2 linked regions of the Minwuia thermotolerans genome follow. The protein of the gene in region 2 interacts with the protein of the main gene of each other region in a pairwise test. Links are inferred from orthologs where the notes say so. Each region holds a gene or a part of one and is shown on either strand. Other genes may lie near its edges. The genes, in order: CWC60_RS08055 and CWC60_RS13695.

What was found.
Region 1: the proteins of CWC60_RS13695 (region 2) and CWC60_RS08055 interact in binary tests that used the Escherichia coli proteins (3 or more experiments, as listed by UniProt). The link is inferred for Minwuia thermotolerans from one-to-one orthologs.

The regions. Positions count from the first base shown.
Region 1 is NZ_PIGG01000031.1:22,750-26,062, forward strand. The notes cover bases 74-3,072. They hold CWC60_RS08055 (ferredoxin family 2Fe-2S iron-sulfur cluster binding protein), read right to left. Parts: upstream 1,740-3,072; coding sequence 1,407-1,739; downstream 74-1,406. Other genes in these bases: CWC60_RS08045 (alpha/beta fold hydrolase), read right to left, coding at 74-720; tenA (thiaminase II), read right to left, coding at 748-1,410; CWC60_RS08060 (cysteine desulfurase family protein), read right to left, coding at 1,736-2,884; CWC60_RS08065 (cysteine desulfurase family protein), read right to left, coding at 2,881-3,072. In the rest of the region: more of CWC60_RS08045, read right to left, coding at 1-73; more of CWC60_RS08065, read right to left, coding at 3,073-3,313. UniProt on the Escherichia coli protein: Ferredoxin are iron-sulfur proteins that transfer electrons in a wide variety of metabolic reactions. Although the function of this ferredoxin is unknown it is probable that it has a role as a cellular electron transfer protein.
Region 2 is NZ_PIGG01000040.1:193,422-196,674, reverse strand. Bases 315-3,253 are described here. They hold CWC60_RS13695 (HesB/IscA family protein), read left to right. Parts: upstream 315-1,555; coding sequence 1,556-1,951; downstream 1,952-3,253. Other genes in these bases: CWC60_RS13680 (hypothetical protein), read right to left, coding at 2,893-3,253; CWC60_RS13685 (hypothetical protein), read right to left, coding at 2,461-2,805; CWC60_RS13690 (TspO/MBR family protein), read left to right, coding at 2,016-2,489; CWC60_RS13700 (SUF system Fe-S cluster assembly protein), read left to right, coding at 1,040-1,429; CWC60_RS13705 (SufE family protein), read left to right, coding at 607-1,029. Outside these bases: more of CWC60_RS13710, read left to right, coding at 1-314. UniProt on the Escherichia coli protein: Is able to transfer iron-sulfur clusters to apo-ferredoxin. Multiple cycles of [2Fe2S] cluster formation and transfer are observed, suggesting that IscA acts catalytically.

The sequences.
Region 1 (3,313 bases), on a different replicon or contig from region 2:
ATAGAGCTTCAGTTCGGCCTCGGCGATTCGCTCCGCCATGCGCCGCATCGTTTCCGGCAGCGCAATCTGGTCGTGCAGCCCGCCCGCCAGATGGACCGGCATGGGCAGGCCGGCCAGGGCCTCCCAGCAATCGTGCCCGGCGCGGGCCTGGATCTGGCCACGCGCGCCGCGCAGGAAACCCTCCTCGCCCGCGAACTCGGACTTGTCGGCACGCTTGCGCAGGACGTCGGCAGCGTCGGTGTCGAACCAGTCGTCCGTCACCCGGCTGTCGGAAAGTTTCATCATGCGCCGGAAGGCGGTCTCCTGATCGACCTCGGGCAGCTCGTGCAGCGGATAGGACGCGCCACCCGCACCGCCGGGGGAGGTGCAGTAGAGCGCAAGACGGCTGATCTTCTGCGGATACCGCGCCGCCAGGTTCTGGGCGACCATGCCGCCGAAGGAAATGCCCAACACCGGACAGGGCGCGAGACCCAGATGATCCATCAGCGCCGCGGCGTCCTCGGCGTAGTTGGCCATGGTGTAGCCGTCCTCGGGCTTGGTCGTCTGCCCAAGTCCGCGCTGATCGTAGCTGGTGACCCGGAAACGCTTCGTCAGCGGGCTGTCCGTCGCATTGGGATGGCGGCGCAGATCGCCTCCGGTGCCGCTGATGACCAGCATGTCTGGCCCTTCGCCGGCCTGCTCGTAATGGATGTCCAGATCCCGGATCTTCGCAAAGGGCATCTTCCCTCCCCCTCCCCGTTGTTTCGATCAGGCCGCGTCCAGCCCCATCTGCCAGAAAGCGCTCTCCAGCCGCGTCGCCTGGGCGAACACGGTGGCCAGGCGGTCGAAGCGGGCCTCGGTCAGCCTCTGTTCGCCGAGCCGGTCCAGATGCGCCAGCGCGCCCTGCATCACCTCCTGATATTCCTGCCCAGCATACATCCCGATCCAGGAGAGATAGGGATTGCCCTCGCGCTTCGTCGCCGGATCGTCCGCCAGCCTGCGCCCGATCTCGCCATAGCCGATGACGCAGGGACTGAGCGCGGCATGCAGGTCCAGCACGTCGCCCTGCAGACCGACCTCCAGCACGTAGCGGGTATAGGCCATGGTGGCGACGTCCTCGGGCGCGCGCTCCATTTCCTCGGGCGTGATGCCGAAACCGGCGCAGTAGTCCACGTGGAGCTTCATCTCGGTGTCGAGGATGCCGTTCATGACCTCGCCGGCGGCGCGCATCTCGGCCAGGCTCCCGGACTTGTAGACGGCGAGCGCATAGGCCCGCGCGAAGTGGGTCAGGAACAGGTAATCCTGAACCAGATAGTGGCGGAACGCGCGCTCGGGCAGCGTGCCGTCGGCCATGCCGCGGACGAAACCGTGCTCGACATAGTCGCGCCAGTCGTCGCCGGCCGCGGCCTTCAATCGCTGGAACAGGCTCATCCGATCAGCAGGTTGCGCGTGGCGCGCGGCAGATGGAACTCGATGCCGTCGAGTTCCTCGGTCAGCAGGATCTGGCAGCCGAGACGGGAAGTCTCCTGAAGATCGAAGGCGAGATCAAGCATGTCCTCCTCCTCCTCCTTCGGCTCGGGCAAGCGGTCGAACCAGGGATCGGGGACGATGACGTGGCAGGTCGAACAGGCCATGCAGCCCTCGCAGGCTCCTTCGATGTCGATGTCGTTGGCATGCGCCACATCGAGCACGGAATCGCCCGGCTTCGCCTCGACCGTCACCCGCCTGCCCTTCGCGTCGATGAAGTGAACCGTGATCATGTCCTCGCCTTCCGGATCGCCTCCGCCAGCGCGACGATGGCGATCTCGATGTCAGCCTCGGTCGTCGGCCGGCCGATGCCGATCCTGATCGAGGAACGGATCTCCGCTTCCGTCAATCCGATCGCCGCCAGAACGTGGGAGGGCGCGGACGAGACCGACGAGCAGGCCGAGCCCGTCGATACGGCGATCTCCGGCGCCTCCCGGATGACGTCGTCGGCATCGGCGCCATCGATGCGGAAATTGAGGTTGCCCGGCAGGCGCATGACCTCGCCGCCATTGAGGTGGACTCCTTCGGTGGTTTCCCTGAGCCCCGCCCAGAGCGTGTTGCGCAGGGTCGCGATCCGCCGCCTGTCCTCGGCCATGCTTTCGGCCGCCAGGCGCGCCGCCGCGCCGAAGCCCACCGCCAGCGGCGTGGGCACCGTGCCCGACCGGCGGCCCTCCTGCTGCCCGCCGCCGTGGAGCAGTGGCGGCAGATCGGCCATGGCCCGCTCCGACAGGATCAGCGCGCCGATGCCTTTCGGCCCGTAGAACTTGTGCGCGGTGAGGCTCAGCATGTCGACGCCCAGGCGTTCGAAGTCGACCGGTATGCGGCCCGCAGCCTGAGCCGCGTCGCAGTGCATCCACGCGCCCGCCTCACGGCACTGCCGAGCAATGCCGGCGACGGGCTGGATCGCGCCGATCTCGTTGTTGGCCAGCATCACGGACACCAGACCGACATCGCCCTTCGCCAGTTCGGCGGCCACCTTGTCGGGGCCGACGCCGCCGCCGGCGTCGACAGCCAGTTCGGTGACGTCGAAGCCCTCCGCCGCCAGGGCTCGCGCGCTTTCCAGCACGCAGGGATGCTCGATCGCCGAGACGAGAATGCGCCGCCGACCTTCGGGCAGAATCCGTGCAGCCCCCTTGAGCGCCCAGTTGTTGGCCTCTGTCGCGCCGCTGGTGAAGACGACCGCCTCGTCGGCGGCGTTGAGCAGCCGCGCGATCTCGGTGCGGGCGAGATCCACGGCAGCCTCCGCGTCCCAGCCATGCTCGTGATGACGCGAATGGGGATTGCCCGGCCGTTCGGTGAACCAGGGCAGCATCTCCTGCAGCACATCCGGATCGACCGGGGTGGTGGCGTGATGATCCAGATAGACGGGCGTTGTCATGCCGCCGTCTTCCGCCGCCAGAGCGCTTCCCAGGCAGCCAGCAGGGCGTCGATATCGGCCTCCGTCGTGGTCCAGCCGGTGGATATCCGGATGGCCTCGCCCGCCGCCTCTTCGTCGAAGCCCATCGCCCGGAGCACGTGGGAGGGCTGGACCTTGCCGGAGCTGCATGCGGCCCCGGCGCTTACCGCCACCCCGGCCAGATCGAGCGCCATGAGTTGGGTCTCCGCCGGCACGCCGGGCATCCGGACGCAGGTCGTGTTGGGCGCACGTTCGGCGCTTCGGCCAATGATTTCAGCCCCTTCACAGACGTCGCTCAAGCTGCGTTCGAGCCTGTCCCGCAGTGCCGCGAGACGCGCCGCTTCGCCGGTTTCCTGCGCCACGGCCTCGGCGGCCGCGCCGAAACCGGCGATGCCGATCAGATTCTCGGTG
Region 2 (3,253 bases):
GGTCCACGGGCCCGTCGATGTGCGCGACCTGGACGCCGACTTCTACGGCTTCACCGCCCACAAGCTCTACGGCCCCACCGGCCTCGGCGTGCTTTACGGCAAGCTGGACCTGCTCAACGCCATGCCGCCCTGGCAGGGCGGCGGCGAGATGATCGAGAAGGTCTCGTTCAAGGGCACCACCTACAAGGAGGCGCCGCACCGCTTCGAGGCCGGGACGCCGGCGATCGTGGAGGCCATCGGCCTCGGCGCGGCCATCGGCTATGTCGAGGAACTCGGCCGCGACGCCATCGCCGCGCATGAACAAGGGTTGTTGAACTACGCCAATGAACGTCTGCGTTCGATCGACGGCGTTCGTCTGATCGGCACGGCCGCGGACAAGGCGGCGATCGTTTCGTTCCTGGTGGACGGCATTCACCCCTACGACGTGGCTGCGGTGCTTGACCGCCAGGGCGTCGCCTGCCGCGTCGGCCATCACTGCGCGGAACCGCTGATGGACCGGCTGGGCGTGATCGGCACGGTGCGGGCGAGCTTCGGCCTCTACAACACCCTGGCCGAGGTCGATGCGCTGGCCGAAGGAATCGAGAAGGCGAAGAGGATGCTCGGCTGATGGCGCGCGAGGACTACCAGGAATTCGCGGAGACGCTGGAGGCGCTGGACGATGAGGACATGCGCTTCGAGTACATCCTCGATCTCGCCAAGGCGCAGGACCGCGAGGAATTCCCGGAGGAATGGAAGACCGAGGACAACCTGATGCACGGCTGCATGTCCCGGGTCTGGATCGTCCATGACCGAGAGGGCGGGCGGCACTATTTCAGGGGCGCCTCGGAGGCCGCGATCGTCAAGGGACTGGTCCGCATGATGACGAAGACGTTCTCCGGCCTGACGGACGAGGAAATCCGGCAGTTCAACGTCGACGACGTCCGGCGGCTCAATCTCGGCGCGCTCACCTTCCAGCGCCAGGTGGGCATGATGGCGATGCTGAAACACATGCAGAAACTGGCCGGTCAGCCGGCCGCGACGGAGGCTTGAGGTAATGTCGATGAACGGCGCCCCCGGAATGGATTTCATGATGACCCCGCCCGAGGACGTGGTCGCCTATGCCGGCGAATCCCGCGACGGGCTGACGGCGGTGGACCCGGAGAAGGTCGTGACGCAGCTCAAGACCGTCTACGACCCGGAGATCCCGGTCGACATCTACGAACTCGGCCTTATCTATCGCCTCGACTGCAAGGACAACGGCGATATCGACGTCGACATGACGCTGACAGCGCCCGCCTGCCCGGTGGCCGAGGAGATCCCGCAATGGGTCGCCGACGCCGTGGTCAAGACCGAAGGCGCGGGCAAGGTGATGGTGCAACTCGTCTTCGAGCCGCCCTGGACCCCCGACCGCATGTCGGACGAGGCGCGTCTCGAACTGGACATGTTCTGATGAATGGCAATCCGCAGTTCCTGGCGCCCCTGGACTTGATCCACGGGCCTGTGTCGCGGAAACGCCGGTTCAAGGATCCTCGGGTCAAGCCCGAGGAAGGCAAGGAAGCGAGGAAAGGAGACCGGGATGTTTGGCGCTCCTGACGGCAAACCGATCATGACCGTGACCGAGCGTGCGGTCGAACAGGTCAAGGCGCTGATCGCGCGCGCGGAGAAGCAGGGCGAGAAGCCCCTCGGCGTCCGCGTCGGCGTCAAGTCCGGCGGTTGCTCGGGCATGACCTACAACGTGGAATACGCCACCGAGCAGAAGAAGTTCGAGGAGACCGTCGACGCCGCCGGCGTGAAGGTCTTCATCGACCCGACCGCGACCATGTTCCTGCTCGGCGCGGAGATGGACTACGAAGAGACCATGTTCCGCTCCGGCTTCACCTTCTCCAACCCGAACGAGGCCGACCGCTGCGGCTGCGGCGAGAGCGTCTCCTTCAAGGTCGGCGAGGACGGCCAGCCGGTTCCGCAGCAATAGGCATCGGCCCTGGCGTCAATCGGGCGCATGGGCCCGACCGCGCCGCGATCCGAGGTGCGCCGCCATGACTTCGACACGCAAATGGCTGGGCCCGGCCATTGTCTTCGGCCTCGGCGCGCTCGTGGTCGCCATCCTCGGCGGGCTGGGCACGGAAATCGGGCCCTGGTACCGCTCCCTCGAGAAATCGGTCGTGCAGCCGCCCGGCTGGGTCTTCGGGCCGGTCTGGACCGCACTCTATGTCATCATCGCGGTGGCCGGCGCCTGGAGCTGGATGACGGCGGCGCCGGGCGCGCGCCGCGGGCTGGCGGCGCTCTGGATCGCCAACGCCGGGCTCAACGCGGCATGGACCTTCGTGTTCTTCACCCTGCAGCAGCCGCTGGCGGCGGTGGTCGTGATCGTGGCGCTCTGGCTGACGATCGTCCTGCTCATGCGGGCGATCTGGCCCCGTCACCGCGGGCCCGCCCTGCTTCTCGCACCCTATCTCGCCTGGGTAACCTTCGCGGCCTGGCTCAACATCGCCATTGTCGCGCTGAACTGAGACCGCGTGGGCCCCCTGGCGCGCCTTCGCCGTCCAGCCGGGTCAGAAGGCCTTCCAGACAGCCCGGCGGCGCGGCGGTGACTTCCCGCCTGCGGACCATGTCGCGCCGATACTCGAAGACCCGGATATCTTCGCCCAGCGTCAGCACCCGCCAGGCGCCGCCATCGGAGTCCGTGCGCCAGGGCACGGTTTGCGACTGGTGTTCATAGGCGTTCAGATAGTTGCCGGGCGGCGGCATCGCTTCGAGGTCGACGAGAAAGGCGGCGCCGAACCCTGTCATGCAGGCCGCGGCGAGCCAGAGATGAATGCACGGCACGATCGGTCCCCCATTGCCCTCGAGCCGAGCCTATCGGAGGCCCTGTGGGGTTTCTGTGGCCAAGCCGTGCCGGCCGGTGACAACGCGCTAGTCGTCGAAGATGGTCGGCGCGCGCCGCGCGACGGTCTGGCCGAAGCTGATCAGGGCGCGGTTGCGGCGTTGCGAGGCGCGAAGCGCCTCGCTGGCATTGGACAGTGAGGCCGAGCCCGCCGCCAGGCCGATGCGGCGGCGCGTTTCCCGGTCGGCGGCCAGCGCCTGGCGCATCAGGGAGCCGGACGAGGCGCTGACCCCCCGCACCCCGGCGGTGACCTGTTGCCGAGCCAGACCGCGTGCGAGTTTCTCTTCCTCCTCGCGCCTGGTCCGGGCGAGCTGCAACCGGGTCCGCGCCCGGCCGAGCTTCTTCTCGGCGTTGGCGGCGCCGATCTGGTTGGCGGCGTTCAGGCCGGAA